Regions from separate parts of the Marinobacterium maritimum genome, predicted to be linked through region 1. Evidence: predicted binding sites of a transcription regulator. Region 1 holds the regulator's gene; each other region holds the start of a gene.

Region 1 (6,019 bases):
CGATCAACAACGGATAGATCTGCTCTCGGACGTGAAGGGTGAATACCATGTGCAATAAACTTCGTTCCCTGTTTCTGGCCACCCTTCTGACCCTGCCGGCACTGGCCCAGGCCCTGCCGGAAGACCAGCAGAAGCCCATTCATATCAGTGCCGATCATGCCAGCATGAACGAGCGCACCGGCATCACCGTGTATACCGGTAATGTAGAGATCGTGCAGGGCACCATGGTGATCCGCGGCGCCCGCGTCGAACTGCATCGCAATGACAGGGGGGTGCAACGCATCATCTCCACCGGTAAACCGGCCCAGTTCCAGCAGCAGCCAAGCCAGGATCAACCGTTGACCAAGGCCTATGGCGAGCGCATGGACTACCGCGTCAACAAGCAGGAAGTAACCATTACCAATTCCGCCCGGGTGGATCAGGGCCGTGATACCTTTACCGGTGAACGCATCGTCTACAACATGGAAAAAGCCGTGGTAAACGCGTATGGCAGCGATAAGGATTCAGGCCAGCGCGTACAGATGGTGATTCAGCCGAAGACCGAGGGGAACTGATGTCCGCACAGGTAAAACAGCTGCAGGCGCTGCACCTGGCCAAGAGCTACAAGGGTCGTCAGGTGGTTCGTGACGTTTCGCTGGAGATGAACAGCGGCCAGATCATCGGCCTGCTCGGCCCCAACGGCGCTGGCAAGACCACCTGTTTCTACATGATTGTCGGCCTGATCAACGCCGATCATGGCCAAATTCGCATCGACCAGGATGATGTCACCCGGCTGCCGATGCATGAGCGTGCTCGCCGCGGCATCGGCTACCTGCCTCAGGAAGCCTCGGTATTTCGCAAGCTCAGTGTGCGCGATAACCTGATGGCGATTCTGGAAACCCGCAAGGAGCTGTCAGCCAGTCAGCGCGATACGCTACTGGAAGAGCTGCTGGAAGAGTTCCATATCACCCATCTGCGCGACAGCCTCGGCATGGCACTGTCCGGCGGTGAGCGCCGTCGCGTTGAGATCGCTCGCGCGCTGGCCACCGAGCCTGACTTCATTCTGTTGGACGAACCGTTCGCCGGCGTCGATCCCATCTCGGTCAGTGACATCAAGCAGACGATCCGGCACTTGCAGTCCCGCAATATCGGCATTCTGATCACCGATCACAATGTGCGAGAGACCCTTGATATCTGCGAGCGAGCCTATATCGTCAGTGAAGGGGGCATCCTGGCCCAAGGCAGCCCGCAGGACATCCTCAACAACGAGCAGGTCCGCCGCGCGTATCTGGGCGAGCAGTTCGCCCTCTAAGCGCCGCAGCATGTCTACTCCCAACTCGGTCAACCCGGCAGTTTGCATATGAAGCAGTCGTTACAACTCAAGATCGGCCAGCAGCTGACAATGACGCCGCAGCTGCAGCAGGCGATTCGCCTGCTGCAGCTCTCCACTCTGGATCTGCAGCAGGAAATTCAGGAAGCGCTGGACAGCAACCCCCTGTTGGAAGTGGATGAGGAACAGGAAACGGCGGAGGCCGAAGCCGAAAAGCAGGACACCAGTGCCGAACAGGACAGCTCCCGCGATAGCGAGCAGCCGGCCGCGACCGAGGACCAGGATAGCTGGGAAGACAGCGGCGAGGATGGCTGGAACGAGCAGATTCCCACCGAACTGGCGACCGACAGCCAGTGGGACGACACTTTCCAGCATCAGAGCTCGCCCGGCCCCGAACGCGACAGTGACTGGGATCCAGGTGACAACGACAGCACCGAGGATGATCTTCAGGATCACCTGCTGTGGCAGCTGAACCTGACCCCGATGAGTGACAACGACCGCATGGTGGCCCTCGCCCTGATCGATGCGGTCGATGCCGACGGCTACCTGCGCACCAGTGTCGACGAGGTACTGGAGCATTTCCAGCAGAGCGAGCCCGAACGTTTCTCTGACTGCGACACTGACGAGATCGAAGCGGTGCTGCACCGAGTGCAGCAGTTCGACCCAGCCGGCGTCTGCGCCCGCGACCTCAGCGAATGCCTGCAGTTGCAGCTGCGCCAACTGCCCGAGGACACCCCACTGCTCAACGATGCCGTACGCCTGGTACGCGACCATCTGAACCTGCTTGGCAGCCACGATTATCGCACCCTGATGCGCCGCTTGCGTCTCAAGGAAGACAGCCTGCAGCAGGTGATCAGTCTGATCCAGAGCCTGAACCCCAAGCCCGGCACCCTGATCAGCTCGGAGCCACCCGAATACGTCATCCCCGACGTGATCGTGCGCAAGATCCAGGGGCAGTGGAACGTCAGTCTCAACACCGACGCCTCGCCGCGTCTGAAGATCAACACCCAGTATGCCGACCTGATTCGACGGGCCGACAACAGCGCCGACAACACCTACCTGAAGAACCACCTGCAGGAAGCTCGCTGGTTCCTCAAAAGCCTGCTCAGCCGCAATGAAACGCTGCTCAAGGTGTCCACCGAGATCGTCGCGCGCCAGATCGACTTTTTCGAGGAGGGTGAAGAAGGCATGAAACCGATGGTACTGCACGACATCGCCGAAGCGGTCGACATGCACGAATCCACCATTTCGCGCGTGACCACACAGAAGTACATGCATACGCCACGCGGCATCTTTGAACTCAAGTACTTCTTCTCCAGTCACGTCAGCACGTCCGATGGCGGCGCCGCCTCTTCCACGGCGATTCGGGCGCTGATCAAGAAACTGGTCAACAATGAAAATACGGCCAAGCCACTCAGTGACAACAAGATCGCTCAGCTGTTAAAAGAACAGGGAATCAATGTCGCCAGACGCACCGTTGCAAAATATCGTGAAGCGATGAACATTCCGCCTTCTAATGAGCGCAAGCGTCTGGTTTAATGGGAATGGAAAGGCACGCTGTAAGAACGTGTCCATGACGAGGAGAAAAACCTATGCAGATCAACATCACTGGCCACCACGTCGAACTGACAGGCGCTCTGGACGAGTACGTACGTACCAAGTTTGACCGCCTGGAACGTCACTTCGATAACATCACTAATGCACAGGTCACACTCAGTGTTGAGAAGCAGCGCCAGACAGCTGAAGCCAACATCCACCTGGCTGGCGGTGAAGTCTTTGCGGCACACCAGCATGACGACATGTATGCTGCAATTGATGGTATGGTCGACAAGCTGGATCGCCAGATCATCAAGCACAAAGAAAAAATCAAATCCCACAAATAACCGGTAGCAGCACGTCACGACATGCAACTATCAGAACTGCTGACCCCCTCTCTCACGCTCTGCCATGTGGATGTGGTCAGCAAGAAGCGTGTTCTCGAACTCGCCAGTCAAACGATTGCTGAGCAATTGAATGGCCCGGCCGCTGAAGATATCTTCAGCGGCCTTATCAATCGCGAGCGCCTTGGCAGTACCGGTATCGGTGAAGGCGTCGCTATTCCACACTGTCGCATGGCCGGTGTTGACCGAGCGGTCGGCATGCTGATGACCCTGGCCTCCCCGATCGACTTCGATGCCATCGACAACCGCCCGGTTGACCTGGTCTGCCTGTTGCTGGTCCCCGAACAGGGTGCCGAGGAACACCTGCAGACACTGGCAGGCCTGGCGGAACTGTTCAATCACTCGGAAACACGTGAAGCTCTGCGCGCCTGCGAAGACTCCGAGAGTCTGCTCAAACGCGTTCAGGGCCTGTGTCAGGGGCAATAGAATGCGTCTGGTGGTCCTCAGCGGCCGTTCCGGATCCGGCAAGAGTACCGCCCTGCAGGCACTTGAGGATGTCGGTTTCTACTGCATCGACAACCTGCCGGCACTGCTGCTGCCGGAGCTGATCCGCCTGATGCTGGCCGAATCCCGGCCCGCCCAGGCGATCGCCGTCAGCATTGATGCCCGCAACCTGCCCAGCAATCTGGTACGCTTCCCTGAAGTGATGCAGCAACTGCGCCAGCTGCCGGGACTGACCGCGGAAACGCTTTTTCTTGATGCCGGCGAAGCGACCCTGTTGCGCCGTTACAACGCCACCCGTCGCCGCCATCCGCTGACCGACAACGACCAGAGCCTGCAGCAGGCAATCCGTACCGAGCGCGAGCTGCTGGAGCCGATTGCCAACCTGGCCGACCTGCGTATCGACACCACCCGTCTCTCTCTGTATGAACTCCGGGACGAGGTAAAACTGCGTGTCGCCGGGCGTAGCGAACAGAGCCTGTCATTGCAGCTCGAATCCTTTGGCTTCAAACACGGTGTACCGCTTGATGTCGACTTTACCTTCGATGTCCGCTCGCTGCCCAATCCCTACTGGGTACCGGACCTGCGCCGTTTCAACGGACGCGATCAGCCGGTAATCGACTTCCTGTCTCAGTCGGACGAAGTTGCCGAGATGGTCGCGGATATCCGCAGCTTTGTGCACAAGTGGCTGCCCCGCTTCAAGGCCAACAACCGCAGCTATATCACCATCGGCATCGGCTGCACCGGGGGCCAACACCGTTCAGTTTATGTTGCCGAGCAACTGGCTGGTTATTTCCGCGCGCATATGGATAATGTTCAGGTGCTGCACCGTGAACTGAGTCAGCCTGCCGCGGGACCCCAACATGATTGAAAAGCGACTGACCATTATCAACAAGCTGGGGCTGCATGCCCGGGCCGCCGCCAAGCTGGTCACCACCGCCAGTCAATTCCAGTCAGACATCCGTATCACCCGTGACAGCCGTGAAATCGACGGCAAAAGCATCATGTCCGTAATGATGCTGGCCGCCAGCAAGGGCACCGAGCTGCAATTGAGCGCGCATGGCGAGGATGAACAGGCTGCCCTGGAGGCCCTCGAAGCCCTGATCAACAATCGCTTTGACGAGCCGGAATAAAAGATTCCTCTGTACAGTTTGCTGTACCTTGCCGCACCACCCGTACTGTTCCTGAGTGAGACCTGCCGATGAGTCAGCCGGAAACGCCCTCCAATCTGGAAACCCTCAGCGCCGCCCTGGAAGTCGGTGAGCTGCAGCAACTCAGGTTCATGCTCAACAAGGGCCTGCGACCCGCCGAAGTTGCTCACCTGCTTGAGAAGACGCCGCCGCGTGAACGCCAGATTCTGTGGAATCTGCTCAACCAGGAACTGGAAGGCGAGGTGCTGCAATACCTGGGGGACGACGCCCAGGCCGAAATCCTGAGCCGCATGGAAGCGTCCGAGGTACTGGCGATCACTGAATCGCTGGAAACGGACGATATGGCCGACATCCTGCAGCAGCTGCCCGAACGGGTGATGAAAGAGCTGCTGAAAATCATGGACCGGGAGAACCGTGAGCGGGTTGAGCAGGTTCTGTCATTCCCGGAGGACACTGCGGGCGGCCTGATGAACACCGACACGGTGACCATCCGCCCCGACATCACTGCCGAGACCGTGCTGCGCTATCTGCGCCGGCACAAGGAGATCCCGGAAACCACCGACACCCTGTTCGTTGTCAGCCGCAAGGGTTCCTATATCGGCGTACTGCCGCTGACCCGACTGCTGACCACCGACCCGGATGTACTGGTCCGCGAAATCATGAATACGGACGTCGACGCCATTACCGCCGACACGCCGGACGAGGAAGTCGCTCGCCTGTTCGAACAGCTGGACCTGATCTCCGCCCCCGTGACCGATGAATCCGGCCAGCTGCTGGGCCGTATCACCATCGATGACGTGGTGGACGTGATCCGCGAGGATGCCGACCACTCATTGATGAGCATGGCCGGCCTCGACGAGGACGAGGATACTTTCGCACCGATCATGAAGACCACCCGGCGGCGTGCCGTCTGGCTCGGCATCAACCTGATCACCGCCTTCATCGCTTCCGCCGTGATCGGCCTGTTCGAGGATACCATCGACAAGGTGGTCGCCCTGGCCGTTCTGATGCCAATCGTCGCCTCCATGGGCGGCATCGCCGGCAGCCAGACCCTGACACTGGTCATCCGCGGCCAGGCACTGGGCCATGTGGAACGCTCCAACATTGGCTGGCTGTTTAACCGCGAACTGGTTGTCGGCGCACTCAACGGCCTGCTCTGGGCGCTGGTGGTCGCACTG
Region 2 (6,019 bases), on a different contig from region 1:
CTGCCGTTACCGCCGATACGGGCCACGGCAAACTCAGGTACCACCTTGACATCGGCAATGCGGTCATAGATGGCAAAACGACCGCCTTCAGTCACGCCTACACTCGGTGTCATCACACCTGATGCGTTACTGGCAGCACGAGCACGCACGCGGATCAGGTCGGGGCTTTCACTGATCACTTCAACCACATCCACCCCTGTTCCCAGCACCGGCAGGCCGCTCAAACCCGTACCGACAATGGTGATCTCGGCTTCAGTACCGGCTTTGATGTAGGCAGGCTGCACAGCCAGAATACTGCTCGCCCCCTTGGCATCACGTGCGGCAACAACATCAGCGCCTACCTCATCCTTGTCACGCAGGAACATGCGACCGCTCAGCTGGCCGTCCTTCAGTGCAAACACCTGGCGCATCACCTGACCATCGATTTCGAGATTGGCGCGCCATTCGTAACCGGTGTAGACGACTGCTTGTCCCTTGCCCTTGAGTTCACTGCCATCGGCATACTGACCGGTCAGCATAAGTGCATACTGATCTTCACCCTCTGTCGGGGTCACGCTCATGCGGGCATGGAAAGCGCCCTTGCCCGGCATATGGCCGGCCAGCGTCCAGTCACCCTGGACCGGTGCGACCGCCTGTTGCTGCCACTGAGCCCAGGCCCTGGAGTCCATCGGCAGGGATTCCGCCAGTTCCGGCACCATCTTGTTCAATGTCAGATCCAGCCAGTCGCGGTCTCGGGCCAGCGCCTGGAATTCGGTGGTCGGCCACTGGCCGAGGTGAAAGTGAACCAGGTGTTCCCATTCAGAGGCCGGGCGGCGCTGCAGCAGCACGCGTGCACCGGAGTGACAGCGAGCACATGTCTCGGTGAACATCTGGGAGTCAAAAGCTTCAGGGGTGTTGAGACGGCGCTCCAGTGCGTAGCGTGCACCTTCGGTCTCCGACGGGGCCAGGCCCTGACGATCAGCCAGATATTTGACCACTGTGCGTCGATCTTCATCGCTGATCTTGAGCCCGTGCATCACTTGCATGCGGGCGATGGTCATCAGCCAGCCTTCCGGTGTCTTGCGCTGATGGCTGATGCGGCTCCACTGTTGATCGCCTTCCTGAGTGTGACAGGCCAGACAGTTGCTCTGAATAATCTGTTCGGCATCTGACGCCGCCTGCGACGACTGAGTCGCTAAAGCCACGGCCAATGCAAGTAAACCTCGCCCCAGGGGTTTTAGTGTTGTTGTTTTCAAGGTCCGACCTCCTTCAGTGGTCATTTGCGGGATCTCGGCTCCGAGACACCCGTTGAGCTCCGGGTCATGTTGAGTCAACGTGAAGGAAGCACAGCCTGTGCCAAATTAATTTTTCGTCTATAAAACAGTAACTTGTTTTTAATATTACGACTTTCGACCCCCTGTTCCCGCGAACACTTTCTGTCTTATCTCGAGACAGGAGTTTCATTCTGAGACAAGCGACTGCGATAACCCACAGATGCCGGCAATGGGCTTTGTCATCCCAAGCATCTGCTCCGGGCTCAAAACTGGACGCCTGTCTCAATCTGCGACAGACGCCCGCGACATGAAATCGTCATGAAAACCAAAAAAGTCATTTATTTTCATGAACATAAGAGCAATCATGAAAACTGGCACAGGCATTGCCATTCATCTCTTACAGCTATCACGATAACCATAAGAGGTATGCCATGACTGAGTTTTCCCTCCACCCCGACACTCAGGCCTTTATTAACCGAACTCACGCCCTGCTGATCGGTGATCAGCGGCCGGAAGCCAGTGATGGCGGTAGCATTGATGTGATAAATCCGGCCACAGGGGAGCGCTTCACCCAGGTTGCACGAGGCACTGCCGAGGATATCAACCGGGCGGTCGCCATCGCTCGCAATACATTCGAAGACTCTTCATGGAGCCGGATGAAACCGGTTGAGCGCGAGCGGCTGTTGTGGCGCTTTGCCGATCTGCTGGAAGCCAATGCCCAGTCTCTGGCTGAGATCGAGTGCCTCGACAACGGCAAGAGCGTGGCCATCGCCAAGGCGGTGGATATTCAGCTGGCGATCAATTTCCTGAGATACATGGCTGGCTGGGCCACGAAGATCGAGGGCAGCCACGTGCAGCCGTCCGTCCCCTTCATGCCGGACGCCCAGTTCCACGGCTACACCACCCGCGAGCCGGTCGGTGTTGTAGGTGCCATCGTGGCCTGGAACTTCCCGCTGCTGCTGGCCTGCTGGAAACTGGGACCGGCACTGGCCACCGGTTGTACCGTCGTACTCAAACCGGCGGAAGATACCCCGCTGACAGCATTGCGCCTGGGAGAACTGGCACTGGAAGCGGGCTACCCGGCCGGCGTACTCAATGTGGTGCCGGGCCTTGGCCAAGACGCCGGTGCGGCGCTGTCATCCCACCCGGACGTGGACAAACTGACCTTCACCGGCTCGACCGGTGTCGGCAAGCTGATCGGCAAGGCGGCGATGGATCAGATGACGCGGGTGACGCTGGAACTGGGCGGCAAGTCGCCCACCATCGTGCTTGACGATGCCAACCCTCAGGAAGCGGCGGCCGGTGCTGCCAACGCCATCTTCTTCAACCACGGTCAGGTCTGTTGTGCGGGCTCCCGTCTTTACGTGCAGCGCAAACTGTTCGATAACCTGATCGCCGACATCACCGATATCGCCGGCAATATCCGCCTCGGTAACGGGCTGGACCCGTACACCGAAATGGGTCCGCTGGTATCCGCCGTGCAGCAGCAGCGTGTGCACAGCTATATCGAGAAGGGACTGGCCGAAGGCGCTACGATCACCACCGGTGGCAACACCCAGGGACCAGGCTTCTTTGTGCAGCCCACCGTAGTGGTCGATGTGAACCAGCGCTCAACGCTGGTACAGGAGGAGATCTTCGGCCCGGTACTGGTGGCCATGCCGTTCGATACTATCGAGGAGGCGATCCGTATCGCCAACGACAGCCAGTACGGGCTGGGTGCCAGCATCTGGTCCAACAACCTGTCAGCGGTGCACCGAATGGTGCCGCGCATCAAGTCCGGCAGTGTCTGGGTCAACTGTCATACCGCGCTGGACCCGGCCTTGCCGTTCGGTGGCTTCAAGCAATCCGGCCTGGGTCGCGAGATGGGCGCCGCCTGCATCGAGCACTATACCGAGGTCAAATCGGTACTGATGAAGATCTGACCGGTTAACCGGCAGCGGATTCAGCGCTGCCGGTGACTCTCAGGCCCGGCGGTAGCTGCGGAGCGTGAACTGTGGCTGGAATCCCATACTGAGATACAGGGGTTCTCCCGCCGCCGATGCCTGAAGACACAGATACTCAGCCCCTGTTGCCTGTGCGCGTGCTACCAACTGCTGCATGAGCTCACGGGCGATGCCCTTGCCCTGCTGCTCCTGCGGCACGCCGACCTGGTGCACGCCCACCACCGCCCCTGTTCGATACAGGATGGCCGTCGCCACTGGAACACCGCCACACTTGGCCCAAAGCACCTCCACATCCGGCTGTTGCCGCAACCGCTCAATCACACTGGCATCGATCGAATAGCCGAAGGCACGACCACAAAGATCGGCCCAGGCTTCAGCATCACCGGCATGCTCAAGAAGGCTCAGATCGAGTCGGTCGCTCTTATTACCCGGCTCCTGACCACCCAGCGGCAAGACCATGACCAGCTGTTGCAGCCCCATTTCGAAGCCGCTGGCAACCAGTTGCTGCTCCAGCTGCGCCGATGTTTCCCCCGCATGCCAGATCGGGCAGAGGTAACCTGAGGGAATACAGGCCTGGATCGTCAGCGCGTCATACTCCTCCCTGAGGTCCCACTCCAGCCAGCATCGCCCTGGCCAGCTGAGCGAATAATGCAGACCTGAGCTCTGTCTCTGGGATCCCATCAGGCGCCAGAGACCGGTCAGGTTATCGATATTGGCCTTAGCGAGTGATACATCCATCACGCTTTACTCCCAGTAAATCAGGCTGACACCGGCGATCAGCACGAGCAGGCCGGCCAGTCGTATTGTGTTCATGGGTCGCACCGGCTGATCAAACCAGCCAAAATGGCTGCAGATCACCGCCAGTATGATCTGGCCGGTCAGGGCGAAAGCCATCATCGGCCCAACCCCCATCCGCGGAATCAGGAAATAGAACATGCCGACCCCAAAGGCACTGATGACGCCTCCCAGCCAGAGGTAGGCCGGCACATTACCCAGCTGGTCCAGCCCCGGCAACCGATGCCATTGCAGCACAACGACCAGCAACGAAGCCAGACAGGCCACCGCAAAGGCGATACTGGTCCCCAGCATTGAATGGCCCAGCTCGACACCCAAACGCGCATTCATCCCGGCCTGGATGGCAATGGCGGCACCGGCCGACAGCGCCAGCCAGGGAAACAGCTGCGTCACGGCCACCTCCGGATCAGTTCTTCGGCCGGTAACCGCACCTTGGCCTGTTCAGCCAGAGCATCCTCCGGATGTCGCTGACCAAGGGCGCAGACCGCTACAGTCCTGAGTCCCTCAGGCTGAAGCTGCAAGACGCGATCATAGCCCTCGGGATCGAAACCTGTCATGGGACAGCAATCGATATCCAGCAGGGCCGCGCTGGTCAGGCAGTTGCCCAGCGCCAGGTACAATTGCTGATCCGCCCATTTCGCCTTCTCGGCCAGGTCCATATCATTCAGGTAGCTTTTGACATGCTGCTCCAACCCCTTGTAGGTCTCCAAGTTACCGCCACGCTGAGCCACCATTTCATCGACCAGCTGATCGACCATGCTCGAGTCAACCGCTGAACAGGCAGCAAACACCAGCAGGTGTGACGAGTACAGCACCTTGTCCTGTCCCATTGAGTGGTGCACCAGTGCCGCCCTTACCGCGGGATTACGAATCAGGATCAGGCGATAGGGTTGAACACCAAAGGCTGATGGGCTCAGGCGTACCGCCTCCATCAGGCTGTCGAGGCGATCGTCCTCAAGGATCTGGTCTGTGAAGCGTTTGACGGCATAGCGTCGGTTCAAGGCATCAAGCAGGGTCATCATCAACTCCAGTCATCAGGTTTCAGGCAGGCAGCACAACCGCCCACTGCAACCAGATTACGTACCGACAGCGCCGGACTCATTTACATAGGTTGATGAATCAGATTTTTTTGCGGATACGGCTCAGCTGAGTTGGAGTAATCCCAAGATGAGAGGCAACATGGTACTGCGGCAGACGGGCGACCAGGCCCGGTTTTTCGCTCAGCAGGCGTTGATAACGCTCGGCAGCATCCTCCTGCACCAGCTGGGTTTCACGCGCGTCCTTGGCCAGCAACCAGTTGGTTTCCAGATAATGAATCTGGAACAGCTTCAGGTCATCCGAACGGTACAGAAGATCCCGAAAGGACTGAAAATCGATCTCGATAATCACCGAAGCCTCAAGCGCCTGAATCGAGTGCTGCGAAGGCTCATGACACAGCAGTGCCGTCATGGAGCCGGGAAACTGCCCTTCGGTGAAAAAGTTCTTGTTGTACTCATGCCCCTTGTCATCCAGAGCAAATACCCTGAACAGGCCTTTGCAGACAAAGGCAAAGCTATGCGGTACTTCCCCCGCCTGGCAGAGCATCTGATGCCGTGCCAACTGGCGATAGCGGCAAAAATCCTGCAAGGCACGCCAGGTTGGCTCTGACAAAGGATGATAGGCATCCATCCCCTGTTTCAGCATCAGGAAAGCCCGATCTTCATGCATAAGCCAGCTCCGCGGTTGACTGGACACTCAAGCATTTCACCTGTGGCGAGTTCGCACCACCGCCGTTAATCGGTTCGCCCCTCAGCACTGAAGCAGATACGATCCCTGCCCTGCTCCTTGGCCATGTAGAGCGCCTTGTCAGCATCGTGAATCAGCATCTCTACACGCATGTTGGGGTGCGGCACTCGCGCCACTACCCCCAGGCTCACACTGACACACCCACTAAGCGAACTCGGGTGCGAAATATTCAGTGCTGCCACGGCATCACGCAGCCGTTCAGCCATCTGCCCTGCCTGTTGCAGATCCAGCCCCGGCAACAAC
Region 3 (6,019 bases), 220 kb from region 1:
CCGGATGCCTAACTTGCGGGGCATACCTGCGGAAGGTCTGCAGCACCGGGGACAAGCGGTCTACGGTGAGTCGATCGGTTATGTGCAGCGCATCGAGATTTCGGCATTGCAGACCCATGCCGAGAGCGCGGGGTTACGAATTCAGGTGGCGGCATTGCCTGGGACGTTTGCTGCGCCGGGCCGTGTACTGGCTTATGTTGTCGGTGATCAGGGAGCGCAGGTGGATTTCGATCCGGCCCCGGTCGCACAGGCATTTGTAATTGGAGCACACCGAGAATTCGATGAGGATCCTCGTTTCGGTCTCGTAGTGTTGTCTGAAATCGCCAGCCGGGCATTATCACCGGCAGTCAATGATCCGGGCACGGCGATTGGCATTATCGGATCCTTCGTGAGACTTTTTGCGCTTTGGGTCGAGCCGGTGGATGATGACGACAGGGACGATTCCGAATGTGATCGCGTGGTAGTACCCGAGATATCCGTGCAGGACATGTTCGACGATGCCTTTACCGCCATCGCGCGTGAGGGAGCGGGTACCATTGAAGTGGCTAGCAGACTGCAAAAGGCGTTTGCTTCTCTGTCCAGCCTGGATGATGCCGCAATGCGAGACGCTGTGACGCTGCATGCTCGTCGTGCACTTGCCCGTTCGGAATTGGCGCTGGCACTTCCTGATGATTTGGAGGAAATACGCCGGTTGGCGACATTTGCGCTTTCAGTTCAGCCGGGGGAGGTAAAGGAGGGGGTGATCAGTCCTTAAGGCAGAGCACCTATGCGGGCCTTGAAAACCTGTGAACAAGTCTCCCGCATGGACTATCCTCGGTTTTGCCTGGAGGCTAGGCCCCATTCATATTCAGCAGCACATCTTCCTTCAGCTCCACCCCGACTGACGGCATGTCTCGCAGCACCCTCATCATCCGCGCTTCCCCCGTCTCGACCAGTCGTACCAGTTCGGGTACCAGCGTTGCCGGTATCAGTGCATGAAGCGGGTGCTCACGTCCGTAGGCGCTTAGATAGATCCAGTGCCCCGGGTACACGTTGGCCGCATCCAGCAGCAAGGCAATATGCTCGGGCCGGATGCCGGGGGTATCGCAGGGCAGGATCAGGAAACGGTTGCCGGGCAGCTCAGGCAACAGCTGGGCAAGAGCGACCAGCGGCCCGGGGAAATCATGCTGTGGGTCGCTGAGCAGCGGCAGGCCAAACATGGAGTACAGCCCCGGGTTGCGGTTGCAGTTGAGGTAGAGCCGATCGCAATGGGGGCGCAGGGCATCGATGGAATACTCCACGCGGGGGCGCCCCTGATAGGGCAGCAACCCCTTGTCGGCGCCGCCAACGCGCCGGCCACTGCCGCCGGAGAGGATCAGGCCGGTGGTCATGCGCTTTTATCCGTGATGGCATGCACCTTGATCAGCTCTTTCAGTTCCGGCAGGCAGGAGCCGCAATTGGTACCGCACTTGAGCTGTTCACCCAGTGCCTGTGCCGAGTCCGCGCCCTCGGCGATGGCGGCGAGGATCGCCGGCTCGCGGACCTGGAAGCAGCTGCAGATCATCGCCCCGGTGGCCTGATCGCCCGGGGCTTTGGCTGCAAGCAGCTGGCGCCGGGTGTCCAGATCGATCTCGCGGCTGAACTGCTCATCCAGCCAGTCCAGGTCGGGCAATTCCTGGTTCGGTTCTACCAGCAGTATCCATTCCAGCCGTTGGTTGCTGATGCCGGCGGCACGGTAGCGGCCGTTACTCAGGTCTTCCAGCCAGAGGCTCGGTGTGCCGGTCAGGGCTTCGCACCAGTCACGCCAGTTAGCCACAGGTGTGCTGTCAGCCAGCCGGTAGCTGGTGCAGTGACTCAGGGGGACACGGGTCCACCAGTGACCTTCTATGGCCAGCGGTTTACGCACCAGTAGTCGAGCTTCCCAGCGCATCTGCAGCGGGCGCAGGGCGGCACGACCCTGCTTGGATTCCGGCTGGCCGGAGAAGGGGTCTACCACCGGGGCGAACAGGCTGCCGCTGCAGCCTTGCTGAGTGAACTGGCGGGTCCAGTGCATGGGGATGAACACCTCGCCAGGACGTTGCTGGTCGCTGATGCGGATGCGTCCTCGGTAGTGGCCAAGATCGTTGTGCAGTTCGGCCAGTTGCAGGTGCTCGACACCGAAGCGTTCGGCATCCGTCGGATGGATCTCGATGAAGGGTTCGGCATGGTGTTGCAGCAGGCGAGCGGCGCGGCCGGTCCTGGTCATGGTGTGCCACTGGTCCCGGATTCTCCCCGAGTTTACCAATAGCGGGTACTCACTATCAGGTTGCTGTTTCGGTGCCTGCGGCGTGACCGGCAGCAGTCGCGCCCTGCCGCTCGGAGTGAAAAAATGGCCATCGGCAAACAGCCGTGGCGTGCCCTCGGGAGCCTGCTCGTTAACCGGCCACTGAATCGGCTTGAGGGCGTCGTAACCCTCGTCACTGAGCTCGGCCAGCGCACTGATGTCGAAGCCGCGGCTCCGGTTGTTCTCGAACCCCGAAAGCCGGGCATGCTCGCGGAAGATATCGGCGGGGGAGGTGTAATCGAACGCCTCCCGGTAGCCCATCCGCTTGGCCAGCTCGCAGATGATCCACCAGTCGTGTTTGGCTTCTCCCGGTGGTGGTACCAGCCCTCGCTGGCGCGAGATGCGCCGTTCCGAGTTGGTCACGGTGCCGTTCTTTTCGCTCCAGCCGCTGGCAGGCAGCACGATATCGGCCAGCTCCAGTGTATCGGTGTGGGCCATGCATTCGGAGACGATCACCAGCTCGCACTTCTCCAGTGCGCGGCGTACCCGGTTCGTATCAGGCAGGCTGACCAGCGGGTTGGTGGCCATGATCCACAGCGCCTTGATCTCGCCGCGTTCGATCGCCTCGAACAGCTGTACCGCCTTGTAGCCTTCCTGCTGGGCCATGTTGGGCGCCTGCCAGAAGCGGCCGACCCGGTCGATGAACTCGGGCTGGCTGAAGTCCATGTGTGCGGCCAGCTGGTTGGCCAGTCCGCCTACCTCGCGACCGCCCATGGCGTTGGGCTGTCCGGTCAGCGAGAAGGGGCCCATGCCGGGGCGGCCCAGACGGCCGGTAGCCAGATGACAGTTGATGATGCTGTTGACCTTGTCGCTGCCGCTGCTGGACTGGTTTACGCCCTGGGAGAAGAAAGTAAGCGCTCGCTCGGTGGTACAGAACCAGTCCACCAGTTGTTCAAGATCGGCCAGCGGCACGTCGGCCTGTCGTGCCACCTCGGCCAGATCACCGGCAGTGGCTTGTGCCGATTCCAGTGCCGCATCAAACCCCTCGGTATGGGCATTGATAAAGGCCTCATCCAGCGCGCCCCGTTGTGCCAGTGCGGCGAGGATGGCATTGAAAATCAGTGCGTCGCTGCCCGGTTTCAGCGCCAGATGCAGGTCGGCCAGATCGGCGGTGGCGGTGCGACGCGGGTCGATCAGTACCACCCTGCGATCAGGATTGGCGGCCTTGGCGGCGACCATACGCTGGTACAGGATCGGGTGGTTCCAGGCGGCATTGGAGCCGACCAGCACCATCAGTTCAGCCTGATCGATATCCTCGTAGCTGCACGGCTGCAGGTCGCCGCCAAAGGCGCGCTTGTAGCCGACTACGGTGGACGACATGCACAGCCGCGAGTTGGTATCCACATGGGCCGAGCCGATGAACCCCTTCATCAGTTTATTGGCCACATAGTAGTCCTCGGTCAACAGCTGTCCGGACAGGTACATGGCCACCGACTCGGGGCCATGGCGGTGGATGATCGCTTCCAGCCGGGTGGCCAGCGTATCCAGTGCTATGTTCCAGCCGTATTCGCGGCCATCCACCCGCGGTGCCAGCAGCCGCTCCTCGGGGCCGGTGGTCTCGTGCAGGGCGCTGCCCTTGACGCAGAGACGCCCCCGGTTGGCCGGGTGTTCGCTGTCGCCACTGACGGCGATGACCCGCTGGCTATCCGTAGTGGCACTGACGCCACAGCCGACGCCGCAATAGGGGCAGGTGGTCCGATTGCTCATGCTTCCCATGGCGTACTCCAATTCAAAACGCCCAAACAAGAACGCCCACAGCAACCGGCACTTGGGTGTCGATTGTGGTGGGCGTCGTTGCCAATGCTGTTTGTAGTCATTGAAGAAGTAGCTGCAAAAGGGGTGCCAGCGGCGGAAGAGAGGTTAAATCGCTGTTATAAGGGCACAGGACGGGAAACGAGTGCACGAAAAATGCCCGGTTCTGGGGCGCGCTGCCTTTTTGCAGTGCAGCACCGAGTGGGCGGAGTGGCGCATAAAAACCGCCAAAATCGGTAAAGGGTCCTGATTTGCGTGGCTTTTATGATCTTGGCACGGCTTCTGCTTCACTCGAGTCAGACCGGCGCTGCTCAGGCATCGCCACCACATTTCAGTTTCGACACTGACGGCAAGGGCGCCGTTCCATCAACGGAGAATTGATCTCCGGGACATGGAACGGCGCCCTTTTTGCATTTTGCTTCTTGTATCTGGAGAGCGAGACCATGCTGAAACAACCGGGATCATTCAAGCGACTGTTACTGGCGGCGTCCATCGCCATCACCACCCTGACGGCCCAGACATCGGCGCAGGCCGAAGTGGGCTATCCGGAGAAGGAGGAGCTGAAATTCGGCTTCATCAAGCTCACCGACATGGCACCGCTGGCGATCGCCTACGAGAAGCAGTACTTCGAGGATGAGGGCCTGTACGTGCAGCTGGAAGCCCAGGCCAACTGGAAGGTTCTGCTCGACCGCGTCATCGACGGTCAGCTGGACGGTGCGCACATGCTGGCCGGCCAGCCGCTGGGCGCCACCATTGGCTACGGCACTCAGGCGCACATCGTCACCGCGTTCAGCATGGACCTGAACGGCAACGGCATCACCGTCTCCAACGACATCTGGCAGCAGATGAAGGAACACATCCCCATGGGCGAGGATGGCAAGCCGGTGCACCCGATCAAGGCAGACTACCTCAAGCCGGTGGTGGACAAGTACCGCGCCGAGGGCAAACCGTTCAACATGGGCATGGTGTTCCCGGTCTCCACCCACAACTACGAGCTGCGCTACTGGCTGGCGGCCGGTGGCATCCACCCGGGCTACTACGCGCCGCACAAGGGCGATACCAGCGGCCAGCAGCAGGCTGATGCGCTGCTGTCGGTAACTCCGCCGCCGCAGATGCCGGCCACGCTGGAAGCAGGCACCATCTACGGCTACTGCGTGGGTGAGCCCTGGAACCAGCAGGCGGTGTTCAAGGGCATCGGCGTGCCGGTGATCACCGACTACGAGATCTGGAAGGACAACCCGGAGAAGGTGTTCGGTGTTTCCAAGGAGTGGGCCGACAAGTATCCCAATACCCATATCCGTGTGGTCAAGGCGATGATCCGTGCCGCCAAGTGGCTGGACGAGAACAACAACGCCAACCGTCCGGAAGCGGTTGATATCCTGTCGCGTCCAGCCTACGTAGGGGCTGACGCCGAAGTGATCGCCAACTCCATGACCGGCACCTTCGAGTACGAAAAGGGTGACAAGCGCGATGTGCCCGACTTCAACGTCTTCTTCCGTCACAACGCCACCTATCCCTACTACTCCGATGCCATCTGGTACCTGACCCAGATGCGCCGCTGGGGCCAGATCGAGGAACAGAAGCCGGACAGCTGGTACATGGATATCGCCAAAAAGGTGTACCGCCCGGATATCTACCGCATCGCGGCCGAGGAGCTGATCGCCGAGGGCAAGATGGACGCCGCCGATTTCCCGGACTTTGCCTCCGAGGATGGCTTCAAGGCGCCGCAGACCCAGTTTATCGACGGCATCACTTATGACGGTCACAAGCCGAACGAGTATCTGCAGAAGTTCAGTATCGGCCTGAAAGGCGCTGACAAAATCTGATGGCTGTGGGCTCCGGCTGTCGTCGGAGCCCCTCCGAAGGAGGAGGACATACCATGAGCAGTATCCGCATGACCCTCGCCGGCATGTCCGGCATCGCCGGGGTCAAAGCCAACGACACCTTCGCCAGCTGGCTGAAGCG
Region 4 (6,019 bases), on a different contig from region 1:
TTGCTGCTGATAGCCCCTGGCCACAGACCCAATCGCCACAGACCCCGAGCCTGCCTGTTCCGCAAAGCGGGGGCGAACCGGAAGACGTGGCAACATCCGCATAGAGCCATCGGTGTATTCGATGCCGGGCAACTTGCACAGGCTCCTCCACCAGGTCGACAAAGGCATCGAGCAGCTGTTGTGCAACGTATTCGGGATTAGCATCTACATGCCGATCGGACCAGTCAGCCCTCGCCCGCAACTGCCAGACCTCACCACTGCGCCCAGGCTTGCCGCTGTCGCGACACACGCGGGACAGCACCGAGTGTTCACCTTCCAGCAGATCAACGGCCTGCAGCACACGTGGCCGCTGAGACAAAGCCAAAAGCAACACCCATGCAGACGACATACGTACTGCAGCCGCAGCAGACTGCAAGTCGGGCGCACCTGCCAGCAACGGAACCGCCTGAGGTGCCGGCACCGCAATGATGACTCGATTGTAAGGCCCCCAGTACCTGCCTGACTCATCCTGCAACCACCAACAGTCCTGTTCAGCCGGCTTCAATTCAGTAATTCGGGTTTGGCCATGCAGTGGTATACCGTCCAGCAGCTGCCGGGTAAGTGCGCTGGCACGAGGCGCCGACACCCAGGCATCAGCCCGGGTTCGGGACTGCAATTGCAGGTCTGCCCGTGTATGTGACCATAGCTGCAACGGCAGCGATTCAACTCTCATCAGCCGCATGGCTGTACTCTCGTCGAACACGTCTGCCCCCAGGTCTGCCGACACGTCTCCGAGTCTGGAGGCCGCCAACCGCCCCCCCGTCCCCCGACTCTTGTCAAAGACTTCCAGCCTTGCGCCCTTATCAGCCAAATTCCTTGCGACCATGCACCCTGCCACCCCGGCACCTATAACCGCAATGCGCTCTCCTGACAGCATCATTTTCTCCGATTAAAGGTATCTGCTACGACTTTTTTGAGTGCAGGGATCACTCATCAACCGGTTTCGGGTTGCGCCTGTGGAACACGACCGTTAGCATGTGCCTCAAACCAACCGGGAGCCCTGCCAAGCTGCCCTGTTACCGGCTCAAGGAGCCCTGTGTCATCATTGGCAGGGACCGGCCAGCGGTAGCCTGAGCATCGACGCATCTCCAAGCAACCAGGAGACCCCTGATGCAGATCGCCGATAAATCCGTCGTATCCATTCACTACACTCTGACCAACGCCGAAGGCAACGTGCTGGACAGCTCCAACGGTCAGGATCCCCTGGCGTACCTGCACGGCGCCAGCAACATCATCCCCGGTCTGGAAAATGCACTGGTCGGCAAGGCCGTTGGCGACAGCCTGAAGGTCACCGTTGAGCCTGAAGAAGGTTACGGCCCGGTACGTGACGAACTGGTACAGGACGTTGATCGCAGCGCCTTCAGCGGCATCGACGATATCCAGATCGGCATGCAGTTCATGGCTCAGACTCCCTGGGGCGAGCAGCCGGTAACAGTCGTCAAGGTTGAAGGTGACAACATCACTCTGGACGGCAACCACCCGCTGGCAGGCCAGACGCTGACATTTGATGTTGAAGTTGTCGAAGTGCGTGAAGCGACTGAAGAAGAAGTTGAGCATGGCCATGCTCACGGCGCCGGTGGTCATCACCACTAAGCCGCGTCAACGGCAGCCGGCACAACCGGCCCGCCACTGACCTGAAAAAAATCCGGCCCTGTTTCCAGGCGCCGGATTTTTTGTATCTGTACAAGACAGGCAAACCCCGATCTCAATCGAGGTCTGCACAGTGTCATCGGTCGTCGGAAGTGGACTCGATACGATGGATGCTCAGGTCCGCACCATTGTACTCCTGCTCCGCATCCAGGCGCAGGCCGACAAGGGTCTTGATCAGGCCGTAAACGATCAAGCCGCCCACCAGCGCAATGACCACGCCCAGCAGCGTACCCAGCAGCTGTGACATCAGACTGACGCCACCGAGGCCACCCAGTGCTTCGCTGCCGAAAATACCGGCGGCTATACCACCCCAGACACCGCAAAGGCCATGCAGCGGCCAGACACCCAGAACATCATCGATTTTCCAACGGTTCTGCACCAGGGTGAAGGTCCAGACAAAGAGCACACCCGCGACGCCGCCCACCAGCAGTGAACCAAAGGGGTGCATCACATCGGAACCGGCACAGACAGCCACCAGACCAGCCAGCGGACCGTTATGAATGAAGCCGGGGTCGTTACGACCGGCGATCAAGGCACTGATGATGCCACCGACCATCGCCATCAAACTGTTGACCGCTACCAGGCCGGAAATTCCATCCAGAGTCTGCGCGGACATGACGTTGAAGCCGAACCAGCCGATGCAGAGGATCCAGGCCCCCAGACCCAGGAAGGGGATATTGGACGGTGGGAAAGCGACCAGTCTGCCGCCCTTATAGCGACCGTTACGGATACCCAGCAGCACGACGGCTACCAGTGCCAACCAGCCACCGACACCGTGCACCACAACGGAACCGGCGAAGTCATGGAAGGGTGCACCAAACTGGTTCTCCAGCCAGGTCTGGATACCGTAGTTGCCGTTCCAGGCGATACCTTCAAACAGCGGATAGACCAGCCCAACCACAAGCGCGGAACCGGTCAGGAACGGCCAGAAACGGCCTCGTTCAGCGATCCCGCCGGAGATAATCGCCGGGATGGCGGCAGCAAAGGTCATCAGGAAGAAGAATTTGACCAACTCATAGCCATTGCCCTGCGACAACACATCAGCGCTGTCGTAGAAGGTAACGCCATAAGCCAACCAGTAGCCAACAATCATGTAGGCCAGTGCCGAGAATCCGAAATCACTCATGATCTTGGCCAGGGCGTTAACCTGATTCTTACGACGCACCGTGCCAACTTCAAGAAAGGCAAACCCTGCATGCATGGCGAACACCATGATCGCACCCAGCAGGATAAACATCGTATTCGCACTTTGCGACAGCTCGCTGATCGCACTGCTGATCGATTCCACTCTAGTCCCTCCGTAAAGGTTTCAGGTGCTCCAAAAAAGGGCGGCTGCACCAAAACACAGCACTTTCACCTTAGCACCTACTGCTCAAAATGACGGATCCCGCTTTGGTGCAGCCTGTTTATGGGGCTGCACCAGTCTTGGGCATTATTTGGGCAGTATAGAAAGCAGAATCCGTGCCAAATCCAAAACAGACTTGTGCACAAACAACAACAATCTGTTTTAACGGCGATGACGGATCTCGAAACAGCAATGGATTTTCGGGTTACGCTTGAAGTCAGGATCCAGTGTCTGGGCTGTGATCTCCTTGATATCGAACGCGTCGAGGCTGTCACGGTCGATGGCGAAACGGCGATAGTTATTGGAGAAGATCAGCAGGCCATCGGCCTTCAGCAGTTGCATCGCTCCCTGAATCAGTTTCACATGGTCACGCTGCACATCCAGTACATCTTGCATCCGCTTCGAGTTGGAGAAGGTCGGCGGATCCATGAAGATCAGGTCATAGCGCTCAGCATGCGGCTGATCCAGCCACTTGAAACAGTCCGACTGCACCAGCTTGTGGCGCGCCTTGGGCAGACCGTTCAGCTCCAGGTTGCGGCGCGCCCACTCCAGATAGGTGGCCGACATATCGACGCTGGTCGTGGTCGCCGCCCCACCAACACCGGCATGAACGCTGGCCGTCGCGGTATAGCAGAACAGGTTGAGTACATCCTTGTCTTTGGCCAGCTGCTGCAGCCGGTGGCGCACCGGACGGTGGTCGAGGAACAGGCCGGTATCCAGGTAATCGTGCAGGTTCACCTGCAGGCGGCAGCCATGTTCGACTATCTCCATGAAATTGCCGGTCTGGTCCTGGCGCTCATACTGCTGCTGCCCCTGCTGGCGCTTGCGCTGCTTGAGGACCACCCGCTCCGCCGGCAGTTCCAGTACCACCGGCACCGCCTGCATCACATCCTGTAGCCGGGAGAACGCCTTGACCGGGTCCACTTTCGCCGGTGGCGCATACTCCTGCACAACGGCATGACCGGGATAGATGTCGACCGCCACGGCATATTCCGGCATGTCTGCATCATAGACACGGTAACAACTGATCTGTTCACGCTTGACCCAGCGCGCCAGCTGTTTGAGGTTTTTTTTCAGCCGGTTGGCAAACATCTGTGCCTGTTCTGACAAGCCGGACGGCACCTCGTTCGCCTCAGCCGCCTGCTGACTCTCGTCACGCTCATGCACCTTGAACAGCAGCAGCTTGCTGTCCAGCGCACCGTTGAACATGCGGTACTGCTTGTCTGCACGCAGTTTCATCACCTTGCAGAGCTCGGGGTTGGCGGTAAACACACCTGCCTGCCAGCCAGCAAAGTGGCTGCGCAACTTGTCACCGAGGGTACGATAGAGAAACATCAGTGATGAGGTTTCACCCAGACGCTCGCCATAAGGCGGGTTAGTGATGAGCAAACCAGGCTGACTGTCCGACAGGGCTGTCAGCTGCTCCAGCGGACGCCGCTCAAGGCGGAGATAATCGGCCACCCCTGCCCGTTTGGCATTGTCACGGGCACGCGCCAGCACACTGTCATCGGCATCGAAGCCATAAAAGGAGGCGGACAGGCCTTGCAGCCCCTGCTCACGACGTAGCTCGGCATCTTCGCGCAGCCCTGCCCACAGACGTCCGTCATGGCCCAGCCAGCGGCTGAAACCGAAACGCTGGCGGTACAACCCCGGGGCGATGTCTGCCGCCATCAGTGCCGCTTCAATCAGCAAGGTACCCGAGCCGCACATGGGGTCCAGCAACGGCGTAGTCCGATCAGAAAAAGGCCACCCGGCCCTTGCCAGCACCGCCGCAGCCAGGTTTTCCTTCATCGGCGCCGCACCGGCCTTGAGGCGATAACCGCGTCGGTGCAGACTCTCCCCGGACAGGTCCAGCGCGACTACCGCCTTGCCGCGGTTGAGGTGCACATTGATACGAAGATCCGGCTGGTTGCGATCCACTGTGGGACGCTGGCCGGTAGCAGTTCGAATCTGATCCACCACCGCATCCTTGACCTTGAGTGCACCGAAATGGGTGTTGTTGATTGCCCGCGAACGACCATTGAAATCCACCGTCAAGGTACCTGATGGGCGCAGATGTGCCAGCCAGTCCACCTGCTGTACAAGTGCATACAGCGCATCGGCTTCCTCAACCTCTCCCTCTGCCAGCGGCATCAGCACCCGGTTGCCCAGGCGAGACCAGAGGCAGATCCGATACGCCAGCTCCAGCTCACCTTCGGTGTAGACCCCGGCAACGGTCTGACGTGTATTCTGGCCGCCCAGGCTTGAGATCTCATCCTGAAGCAGGTTCTCCAGTCCCTTGGGGCAGGTAATAAACAATTTCATGAGGCAGGAAGACTCCGATACTGATGCACCACGCCAGGCAGCTTAATCCCTACTGACTGCGAGGTGAAAAAAATTCAATGCCTTTTCACTCTGAGCAAAAAGACGATAACCTATTGATTTATATAAAAATGCTGCAGATGCGCTCGGATAAACTTTATGACACTTCTGTAACAGTATAGTTTTTTTAAATCGCCACGGCCTGCGTTTTCAGATATCAATAGGGGGTGACGTCACAGAGAATCTATAGAACAGCGCATCCCCGGCGAAAGCAGTTCAACCGCCGGGGAGAGTATAATCAGAATATGTGAGGCGCAAAATATGAAGAAACAGAAACGGGATCGTACCTCTACTCTGTTTAATCGTGGATTCATGGCTGGCATCAACGGGCGATCCCGTGAGGAGTGTCCAGTCCAGACAGTTGAACTGCGCAGTCACTGGATGAGTGGCTGGCGCGAAGGACGTGAAGCGCATTGGGGTGGAATGTCCGGTGTTTCTGCAATTCAGGCCAATCCTTCGTTACATTAAGAACACTCCCCTTTATTAAACGACAGGCTCCCATAAGGAGCCTGTCTTCGTTTCAGCGACCGACTGATTCTCTCAGCTCTGCAATGGCCGCAATCGAGTCACGTACCAGTGCAGGTCCACGATAGATGAAACCAGTATAGATCTGCACCAGACTGG

The links. Region 1 encodes sigma-54, which starts transcription at its own class of promoters, with help from an activator protein. Its sites were predicted from a motif close to TGGCACNNNNNTTGCTNT; they were not measured.
Region 2: a site for sigma-54 is predicted at 1,321-1,338, ahead of peaA (quinohemoprotein amine dehydrogenase subunit alpha). Genes of this name have one in related genera too.
Region 3: a site for sigma-54 is predicted at 4,326-4,343, ahead of ABD013_RS08650 (CmpA/NrtA family ABC transporter substrate-binding protein). Genes of this name have one in related genera too.
Region 4: a site for sigma-54 is predicted at 3,139-3,156, ahead of ABD013_RS05810 (ammonium transporter). Genes of this name have one in related genera too.

What each region holds. Positions count from the first base shown of each region.
Region 1 covers NZ_BAAAET010000002.1:264,252-270,270, reverse strand. The annotation lists gene lptC (LPS export ABC transporter periplasmic protein LptC) at 1-58, shown strand, start outside; gene lptA (lipopolysaccharide transport periplasmic protein LptA) at 48-554, shown strand; gene lptB (LPS export ABC transporter ATP-binding protein) at 554-1,291, shown strand; gene ABD013_RS07620 (RNA polymerase factor sigma-54) at 1,340-2,848, shown strand; gene hpf (ribosome hibernation-promoting factor, HPF/YfiA family) at 2,902-3,192, shown strand; gene ABD013_RS07610 (PTS sugar transporter subunit IIA) at 3,214-3,675, shown strand; gene rapZ (RNase adapter RapZ) at 3,677-4,561, shown strand; gene ABD013_RS07600 (HPr family phosphocarrier protein) at 4,554-4,823, shown strand; gene mgtE (magnesium transporter) at 4,892-6,019, shown strand, end outside.
Region 2 covers NZ_BAAAET010000005.1:66,294-72,312, forward strand. The annotation lists gene peaA (quinohemoprotein amine dehydrogenase subunit alpha) at 1-1,235, opposite strand, end outside; gene ABD013_RS15960 (aldehyde dehydrogenase family protein) at 1,685-3,175, shown strand; gene ABD013_RS15965 (GNAT family N-acetyltransferase) at 3,215-3,934, opposite strand; gene ABD013_RS15970 (DMT family transporter) at 3,941-4,384, opposite strand; gene ABD013_RS15975 (NAD(P)H-dependent oxidoreductase) at 4,381-5,013, opposite strand; gene ABD013_RS15980 (Crp/Fnr family transcriptional regulator) at 5,111-5,698, opposite strand; gene ABD013_RS15985 (GGDEF domain-containing protein) at 5,764-6,019, opposite strand, start outside.
Region 3 covers NZ_BAAAET010000002.1:479,445-485,463, forward strand. The annotation lists gene ABD013_RS08635 (DUF2254 domain-containing protein) at 1-754, shown strand, start outside; gene ABD013_RS08640 (molybdenum cofactor guanylyltransferase) at 831-1,370, opposite strand; gene ABD013_RS08645 (nitrate reductase) at 1,367-4,009, opposite strand; gene ABD013_RS08650 (CmpA/NrtA family ABC transporter substrate-binding protein) at 4,498-5,880, shown strand; gene ABD013_RS08655 (ABC transporter permease) at 5,934-6,019, shown strand, end outside.
Region 4 covers NZ_BAAAET010000001.1:1,265,650-1,271,668, forward strand. The annotation lists gene ABD013_RS05800 (NAD(P)/FAD-dependent oxidoreductase) at 1-919, opposite strand, end outside; gene ABD013_RS05805 (FKBP-type peptidyl-prolyl cis-trans isomerase) at 1,150-1,632, shown strand; gene ABD013_RS05810 (ammonium transporter) at 1,766-2,977, opposite strand; gene rlmKL (bifunctional 23S rRNA (guanine(2069)-N(7))-methyltransferase RlmK/23S rRNA (guanine(2445)-N(2))-methyltransferase RlmL) at 3,197-5,338, opposite strand; gene rmf (ribosome modulation factor) at 5,657-5,863, shown strand; gene ABD013_RS05825 (quinone-dependent dihydroorotate dehydrogenase) at 5,916-6,019, opposite strand, start outside.